4 regions of the Lysinibacillus sp. K60 genome follow, and region 2 is predicted to be linked to each of the others. Evidence: riboswitches for the same ligand, from Rfam matches in the RefSeq annotation. Region 2 holds a riboswitch; each other region holds the start of a gene.
What was found. A riboswitch is a leader RNA that binds a small molecule or an ion and turns the genes downstream of it on or off. The one in region 2 is predicted to bind thiamine pyrophosphate.

Region 1 (2,206 bases), on a different contig from region 2:
CCCGCGCCACCACCACTATCTGAGCCAGCGATTGTTGTTACAATATGCATGAAGCTACACCATCCTTTGATAAGCGATGTATAGCATTGAGTAAGGCTATTTGAAAATCACCAATGTCTGCAGTAAATGCTGATGCCAGTACACCTGCTTTTTTATAGTAAGTAAGTGTTTCTATTAATTGTTGGTAAGGGTTATGGCTTACACTATAGGCTGCGCCACAAATTGCACTAAGTAAACAACCTGTACCCGTTACTTCCGTCATTTGTGGATGACCACCAGCGATCCATTGACTATGCTTGCCATCAGTTATAAAATCGCGTTCTCCTGTGACAATAACAATGCATTGATAGCGTTGAGCCAATGATACGGCTTCTGCTTCCATAGCGATAGTGCCATGACCACTATTGACACCTTTTTGTTGCCAATTTACACCAGCTATTGCTGCTAGCTCGCCGAGATTACAGCGAATAACGGCAAATTGTATGTTTTCAAGTAAATATTTTACGGTTTCCTTACGGTAAGTTGTGGCTCCAACTCCGACAGGATCTAAAACAACAGGAATATCAAGTATATTGGCTTTTTCACCTGCTAATAACATGGCACTTTTTGTGCGATTATTAAGTGTTCCAATATTAATTAATAATGCTTGAGCAATGGCTACCATCTCCTCTACCTCTTGGCAGTCATCGGTCATTACTGGTGAAGCACCTATCGCTAATAAACCATTTGCTTGAAAATTTGCCACTACATAATTGGTAATACAATGGATAAGTGGTTGTTGTTGACGAATTGTTTGAAAAATCATTGTAGTCCTCCTTAAGGGATGGACGTAAGCATGCAAAAAAGGCTCTTTTTGTGTAAAAATGCACGAAAAGAGCCTTTCATCTGAAAAAAGATGTTTATTGCTCCCTACGTCAGTATTAACTAACAGGTTCAAAGGGTCAGGTTTTACCTTCTCAACTCTTGCGAGTCCCCCTGCAATCTTGCTTTTAGTTGACCAAAATGTACCATACTTTTCATTTGTATTCAATAGCAAGTTTTCCTATAGATAAAATGTGACCGATGCCATATAGGAGAGTATGATAGTTGTCATGACTTTACCGAAATTAAACACAAACCATTGAAAATGCTGAAAAAAGAGTTTTATAATGTGTCATAACAAAAGGGGGCAATTGCCATGAAAAGACAAGATTTAGTTGCACCAGAATGGTATAACATAGTAGAGGAAATTGAAAAATATGCTCAGGATGCAACCAAAAATGCTTTAATCATTTATGAAGAAAACCAAGACATCCAATGTATTACATATGCACATTTATTGGAAAAAGCGAATCAAGCAGCACATGTATTCACCAAGCAAGGTTTAAAGAAAGGTGATGTCATTTTAGTGATGGTACCCCGTTCAGTGGAAGCATATATTGTGTATATTGCTGCATTAAAAGCAGGTTTAACTATTATTCCAAGTTCTGAAATGTTAAGAACAAAGGATATTGAGTATCGAATTCGTCATGCAAATGCTAAAGCGGTTATTGCATTTGAACCCTATATTGAACAGTTCGATAAAGTGGGGAATTTACAAGACATCCAACAATTTGTCATAGGGAATGCACATAAACCTTGGCAGAACATACTTGAAAAAATGTATAATCAATCTACAACCTACATAAATCCTATCCCAACAAAAAGCACAGACAATGCATTTTTAGCCTATACAAGTGGAACAACAGGAAATCCAAAAGCAGCAGTGCATACTCATAGTTGGGGCTATGCTCATTTACGAACAACAGCACCACATTGGTTGGGTGTACAAGAAAATGATATTGTTTGGGCGACTGCAGCACCAGGCTGGCAAAAATGGATATGGAGTCCGTTTCTGGCTACTTTAGGCAGTGGTGCTACTGCATTTGTCTACAAAGGTAAATTTGAAGCATCTTCTTATTTAGCATTGCTTCAGAGATTCAAAATCAATGTACTATGCTGTACACCAACTGAATATCGTTTTATGGCAGCGCTTGATAATTTACATGAGTATGATTTAAGTGCAATTCGCCAAGCTGTATCAGCTGGTGAGCCATTAAATAGTGAGGTCATTAGAGTATTCTTGGAAACATTTAAATTACAAGTGCGAGATGGCTATGGACAAACGGAAAATACATTATTAGTAGGCACAATGGTAGGGATGGAAGCAAGAGTTGGCTCTATGGGA
Region 2 (2,206 bases):
GAAGAGCAACAACGTCTATTTGAAAATACAGCGAATGATATGGCTTCTGTTGAAGAATTCATCAAACGCCGTCACATTCTTCACTGCTATCTAGCTGACCCAGCATATGGTGAAGGTGTCGCAAAAGCGATGGGTCTTTCATTAGAAGGTATGGACCTTACAAACCCATATGTAAAACAACCAACAAACGTTTAATATTCCACTTTATTATTGATATCCAAATCCAACTTTTACTCCATGTGAATCCACTATTCACATGGAGTTTTTTGATTAAAAAAGGCCTATGTCTATTTTTTGACATAAGCCTTTTCTTTCATTATTGGTAAATTCGACTGCCTGCTTTTTTAAACTCCTCTGCCTTTTCCTTCATACCTTGATGGATCGCTTCAGTCGTATTCAAATCCTTATCTTTCATTCATATTTTCACGAATCGCTACAAACTCCATTTCAGGCGTTATAATCCCCCTTCGTGCATAGTGAAGCTGTGTCACATTTTTACCTTTTTTAGCACGCAAAGGCTTTCTCGTCAACTCAGGGAAGACATTTTCTTGAATACGCGGGTCATCAACATGACGAAAGCCATTATCCTCCGGTTTAATGGAGCGTCCCTCATATGCTTCTACATCCCCTCGCTCTTGAATCCATGCATTTCGTAAGGCAGGTAAACCTTTCGTAATATCTACTTGGTAGGCTGGATCTGTATAGGGCCCACTCGTATCATATACTCGAATAGGAGCATTTTCTTCATTTCCAAAACTGCCTGTTGTCGGACTTAATGCAATTTCTCGCATAGGTACTAGAATATCTGGGCGTGATCCTTCCACATATACTTTTTTGCTTCCTTCAAAGCTAGACATAATGGTAATATTCTTTTCACTAATTGCTGACATGAGCTACTTCTCTCCCTTAAATTTATTTTGATATAAGGACCGATTCTAGCTCACCCCAACAATCCAAAAAATAAAGGCCGAATCCAAAATAATTATTTGGATCCGGCCACGAATGTAAAGGTCTATTGATTGCATACTCTGCAATAGCTTCTTAACTTTCCCACGCTGGTATGAGCCAGATCAGGTCCAAAGGGTCAAGAAACTTCGTAGCGTTTCCCTCTCAGCCTGACTCATCAGACTCCCCTAGTTAATACTATTTAGTTTGATGCTAGTGTAGCAGATAATACTAAGAGATGGAAGTTATTTTTTATCTTACTAGGTAAATAATACTTCCGCAAAATAGATCACAATGGTTACAGTTATACAGCTTACAATGGTAGAAAATAAAACAGCTTGCGCGGCTGTTGCTGATTCTACATCATATTCCAATGCTAGACTAGAACTATTACGGGATGTTGGAAAGGCACTAGCTATAAACAGTGATTGTGCGACGACTCCATCTAATCCCAATATATAAATAATGGCTAATGCAACAGATGGTCCAATAATTAATCGCGTAAAACAGCTGATAATGACGGTTTTATTAAACATTGATTTCATCTCTAGTTGTGATAATTGCGCACCTAAAGTAATTAAGGCCACAGCAATAAATCCATCTGCCACATGTTCTACTGGTATTTTGATAAACTGTGGAATACCGATACCAAAATAGTTCATAGCGGCACCTATAATCAGCGCATGAATAATAGGCATTTTAAAGAAATCCTTGATGATTGTCATACCCGACTTTGTAGAAGAAATTAAATTGTATAATCCATATGTATACGTAGTCATATTTTGAAAGATTACGAGCATGACCTGAATGGCTACTCCAATAGGTTGCGTGGCAAATATCATTTGAGCAACTGGAATACCGTAATTGCCAGAGTTAATAAGCACCACACTATTTTTAAAGACAGCTGCCTCTGTTCTAGCTAAACCTAGCCCTTTTGCCATAAAATGACTGAGTAACATTTGACTACCTATAAAGAGTATAATAAATAATCCGACCTCTCCCAGTACCGATAACTCCACATGTGTTTCATATAAATTTACAAAAACAGCTGCCGGCATAAAGCAATATGTAATAAGCTGAGACAATGCTTTTAAATTAAAGCGAAATTTCTTTTGTAGGATAGCGCCTATTACAAGTAACACTAAAATAGGAACAACAATTTGAAAGAAAATCATTCCGAGATACATCATATCAATGTCCCCCTTCCAGTGTTAATAGTAGTGTTGAATTCCTTCTAGGTCAATTTCTCTGACTTTCACAA
Region 3 (2,206 bases), on a different contig from region 2:
GCACGATTAGTTCCCATATGAATAAGAGGAAGGCGATAAAAATTATCGTCCTTCCCTTGTGTAATGCATGTTTCATTACTGATATTTCTCCGTTAATGTATCCATCGTAATCCCCGTTGGCTGATATAAAATTTTCACTTGTGTAATGACATTGATGGCACCAAGCTCGATCATCTTCTCATTCATTTTTTCAATGATTTGGAGCAATGTTGAAAGCTCACCCTCCATCGTTGTTTCCAATGGATGAACCTCATATTTCACCCCAGAAGCATCGATCACCGCAATTGCTGCATCTACATACGGTATCACATCTTCATATTTCTCTGTCTTCGGAATGATTTGTACACTGATTAATGAATTTGCCATCTTATTTGCCCTCCTTTTTAGGTAAGAACTCATTAGTAAAGGCTTTTTTCGCATCAAATTCGCCCTCTAGTACTTGATTGCTAGACATCCATTTCGCATAATTTTCCCACACAGAAAGCTTTTGCTCTCCCCATTGCTTGGCATCATCCTGGTATTTATCAGCCAGCCATTCCTGACTTTTATGCACTAACGCTTTATCTAAATCAGGGGCCGCTTCGATTAAAATATCCGCCGCTTCACTTGGGTTTTCACTTGCGTATTCATAGCCCTTCGCTGCCGCTGCCACAAAGGCTTTGACTACATCGGGGTTGTCCTGTATCATTTTTTCATTTGTAGCTAAAACGGGCGTATAATAATCTAATTGATCACTATAATCTGTAAGATATAGCATATTAATCTTTTCCCCACGCAGCTCAGCCTCAATACCAGTCCATGCATAATAAATCCAAGCAAAATCAATGTCTTTTTCCATCATTGTGAAGAAATCTAAATCCCCTGCATTGACAATATCTAGCTTATTAATATCTGCCTTTTCTTTTTGCATTAGTGATTGTAAGACGGCTTGCTCTAATGGCGCACCCCAACCACCATAGGTTTTACCTTCAAAATCCTTCGGCGATGTAATGCCCTTTGAAGCAATAGAAGCAAAGCCAGATGTATTATGCTGTATAATTGCTGCGATTGAGACCAGCGGCACATTCTGTACTCGTGCCTGTGTTATGCCTTCCTGATAGCTCACGCCAAAATCCGCCTTTCCAGAAGCAACAAGCTGATCTGCACCCGCCTCACCAGGCATAATAATATCAACATCTAAGCCCTGTTCCTCAAAATAACCGAGTTTTTTTGCAACATATAGTCCTGTATGATTTGTATTCGGCGTCCAATCCAGTACCACAGACACCTTTTTCAGCTTGTCAGCAGCCTGCTTATCCTCCTTGTCACTACAGCCTGCTAATGTTAATAGTGCTACCATTAGAATAAATAACCATTTTTTCATGCGAAAGCCTCCCAGTTTGTAATATGAAAGTGTTCATGAATGAATGTTGTCACCAGAAGAAAGCGTATACAATGTTGGCAAGCTGTTGCTTGAAACATAAAAAAACGCCTAGGATTCCTCCCAGACGTATCGCAATCAATCTTCAAAACTTTGCTTTTTTGAATAGATGTTCCCTACGCTGGTACGAGCCAAATCAGGTTCAAAGGGTCAGCGTCTATCGGACACAATCTCAGCTAGCAATTACTAGCCCCCCTACATTCTTTCGCTATGAACTTTTCGATGATTATTATACCCATAGTTTCACTTAAATGACAAGGTGCTATTTTTGAAATGAGCTTAAAGCCCAGCACTCCTAAGAGACTGGGCATTCTTTTAGCTTGGTTTCTGTTCTTTTTTGGCTGTGACAACATGAGAGATTGCCCCATCTGTTGCAATATCTACTTTAAATGAACCGTTGGAATGGCGATCCGCACGAGACAATGCTTGCACGTCAATCACCTCTTGAACACCTTTTTCAGTTTCAATCACAACCTGCTCCCCGTCTGTTGCTTGAACAACTGCCACAATTCGGTGAGGGTTTGCTTTTAACTCTGTTAATACTTTTAGTCCACGTTTTGCACGACCTGCTACTTCAACTTCAGCGACATTCATTTTCTTCACGGCCCCACGCTGTGTCACAATCACTACATATTGGGTAACATCAGGCTGTAATACATTGACGCCAACTAAGGCTTCTCCATCTTTTAGTGTGATCCCTTTCACACCGCCTGTTTTCACACCTGTCACAGGTAGTTCCTCCATTGGGAAACGAATTGCATAGGCTGTATCCGTTGTGAGCATCAG
Region 4 (2,206 bases), on a different contig from region 2:
GGTGCAGCAGGACAAGTTCTAGGTATGCTAATCGCAACGTTCGCCTTAGCTCAATTCGTATTTTCTCCTATTGCTGGGAATCTTTCAGATCAGTACGGTCGAAAAAATTTAATTATTTTCGGTCTTATCGTAACGGGTCTTGCTCAAATCGGATTTGGCCTTGCTACAGATGTATGGATGCTCTTTTTAGCAAGATTTTTAGGTGGTCTAGGTTCCGCATTTGTTGCACCTCCTATTATGGCTTTTGTCGCTGACGTCACAACCTATGAAGAACGCGGGAAAGGTATGGGGATGTTGGGTGCCGCCATGTCTCTTGGCTTTATGATTGGACCTGGTATTGGAGGCTTTTTAGCAAAGGTAAGCTTACATTTCCCATTTTTCACAGCTGGAGCTGCAGCCATTGTAGCATCTATTTTATCTTACTTTTTATTACCTTCTACCAAACCAAACACTGCGCAACAGAAACAAAAGCAAGACAATCTGGCGAAGCAAATGGCTCGTTCCATACATATGCCTTATTTTGTTATGCTCATAATTATGCTGGTGTTCTCGTTTGGAATTGCAAATTTCCAAACGACATTGTCATTATTTGTGACAGAAAAGTTTAATTACACACCTGTAGATATAGCGATTATATTAGTTGTTGGTGGTGCTTTTGGAGTAGTAGTACAAATGTTTATTATTACACCACTGTTCAATCGTTATGGTGAAATGAAAGTAGTACTAGTTAATTTGTTTATTGCATCCGTTGCTATTTTCTTAATATTATTTGTTTCTGGCTTTGCCCTTATATTAGTTGTAGCAACAATTTTCTCTACAGCAACGACATTAATTCGCCCAGCTGTTAATACACTCATCTCAAAACTTGCAGAAAAAGAGCAGGGATTTGCTGCGGGCTTGAATAATGCCTATATGAGCCTTGGGAATATGATTGGACCTGCTTTGGCAGGTTTATTATTTGATTGGAATATGAATAGCCCCTATATTTTTGGTTCTATCATATTATTAGCTTGTTTCTTCCTTGCGCTCATCTGGACAGTGAAAAAAGCACCTCATTTAATGCATCCCGATCCAAAATAGTCTGAAAAATCATTGACTATTTTTAACAGTATGTTACATTATTGTTGATTCACTAAATTGAATAATCTTAACCACTAGGGGAGTCTTTAAAAGGCTGAGACGTATATGGTAATATACGGACCCTTTGAACCTGATCTAGTTCACACTAGCGGAGGGAAGTGGCGCTACTTGCTGTTGTCACTATATACATGCAAGGCCGCTTCCTATTGTTTAAAGGGGGTGGCCTTTTTATTTTTCCTCACCAACTTTACCAAAAGGAGTGAACTTTATGTCAATTCGTAAATTAACAGTCATGGCTTTATTAGTAGCCGTTGCTGTTGCAGGCTCTACTTTCGTATCCATCCCAACAGGAATCGCACGTGCTTACCCCGTTCAGCATGCTATTAATGTGATAGGAGCGATTATACTTGGACCCGTACCAACAGTTATAGTTGCCTTTGTCACTGCCATCATTCGTATTTTTACTGGAACAGGCTCTCTACTAGCTATCCCTGGTAGTATCATCGGTGCGTTCTGTGCTGCCCTTGCCTATAAATATAGCAATAAGATGTGGTTAGCTGGTATCGGAGAAGTTATCGGAACTGGCATTCTGGCTTCACTTATTGCCGTCCCTTACGCAAAATTATTCATGGGAACATCTGTAGCAGCATTCTTCTTCCTACCAGCCTTTTTAACATCAAGTACAATCGGCGCCATTTTAGGTGTAATGGTTGCGAGTAGCATGCGTAAAACAGAGCTAGTAAAGAGGTTTAATTCTTCTCTTTATTGAGAGGGATTGGAGGGTTTTATCTCTCTTTATGATCGGTGATGACTTTAGTTAGAGCGCTTTTCTTCCCTTTATGAGCGAGAATACCTCTACTTAGAGCGCCTTTTTCCACTTTATGAGCGGCAATGGCTCTACTTGGAGCGCTTTTCTACTCTTTATGAGCGGCAATGACTCAACTTAGAGCGCCTTTCTCTCCTTATGAGCAAAGAGCCCACTTTTTAGATCATCTTACCCGCTCTAACAAAGGGGACAACTCTCTATTCAAACAATATAAAAAAGCAGTGCAAAACTATTAAGTTTGCACTGCTGCTTCCTCTATTTTAAGATCGTTTTTTCATGCCTTTTAACAAATGTGCTACA

Region 1: linked by a shared signal. The riboswitch ahead of thiM (hydroxyethylthiazole kinase) and the one ahead of HCH28_RS13935 (phosphomethylpyrimidine synthase ThiC) in region 2 are both predicted to bind thiamine pyrophosphate.
Region 3: linked by a shared signal. The riboswitch ahead of HCH28_RS20515 (ABC transporter substrate-binding protein) and the one ahead of HCH28_RS13935 (phosphomethylpyrimidine synthase ThiC) in region 2 are both predicted to bind thiamine pyrophosphate.
Region 4: linked by a shared signal. The riboswitch ahead of thiW (energy coupling factor transporter S component ThiW) and the one ahead of HCH28_RS13935 (phosphomethylpyrimidine synthase ThiC) in region 2 are both predicted to bind thiamine pyrophosphate.

What each region holds. Positions count from the first base shown of each region.
Region 1 covers NZ_JAASJR010000004.1:182,287-184,492, reverse strand. Annotated here, with positions in the region: gene thiD (bifunctional hydroxymethylpyrimidine kinase/phosphomethylpyrimidine kinase) at 1-50, opposite strand, end outside; gene thiM (hydroxyethylthiazole kinase) at 38-805, opposite strand; TPP riboswitch at 890-987, opposite strand; gene mbcS (acyl-CoA synthetase MbcS) at 1,178-2,206, shown strand, end outside.
Region 2 covers NZ_JAASJR010000005.1:434,988-437,193, reverse strand. Annotated here, with positions in the region: gene HCH28_RS13940 (catalase) at 1-195, shown strand, start outside; partial or broken gene HCH28_RS13935 (phosphomethylpyrimidine synthase ThiC) at 417-890, opposite strand; TPP riboswitch at 1,031-1,145, opposite strand; gene HCH28_RS13930 (AEC family transporter) at 1,206-2,135, opposite strand.
Region 3 covers NZ_JAASJR010000012.1:10,735-12,940, forward strand. Annotated here, with positions in the region: gene HCH28_RS20505 (ABC transporter permease) at 1-76, opposite strand, end outside; gene HCH28_RS20510 (thiamine-binding protein) at 76-366, opposite strand; gene HCH28_RS20515 (ABC transporter substrate-binding protein) at 368-1,363, opposite strand; TPP riboswitch at 1,517-1,627, opposite strand; gene parC (DNA topoisomerase IV subunit A) at 1,736-2,206, opposite strand, start outside.
Region 4 covers NZ_JAASJR010000001.1:576,947-579,152, reverse strand. Annotated here, with positions in the region: gene HCH28_RS02815 (MFS transporter) at 1-1,080, shown strand, start outside; TPP riboswitch at 1,147-1,254, shown strand; gene thiW (energy coupling factor transporter S component ThiW) at 1,349-1,849, shown strand; gene HCH28_RS02805 (VWA domain-containing protein) at 2,167-2,206, opposite strand, start outside.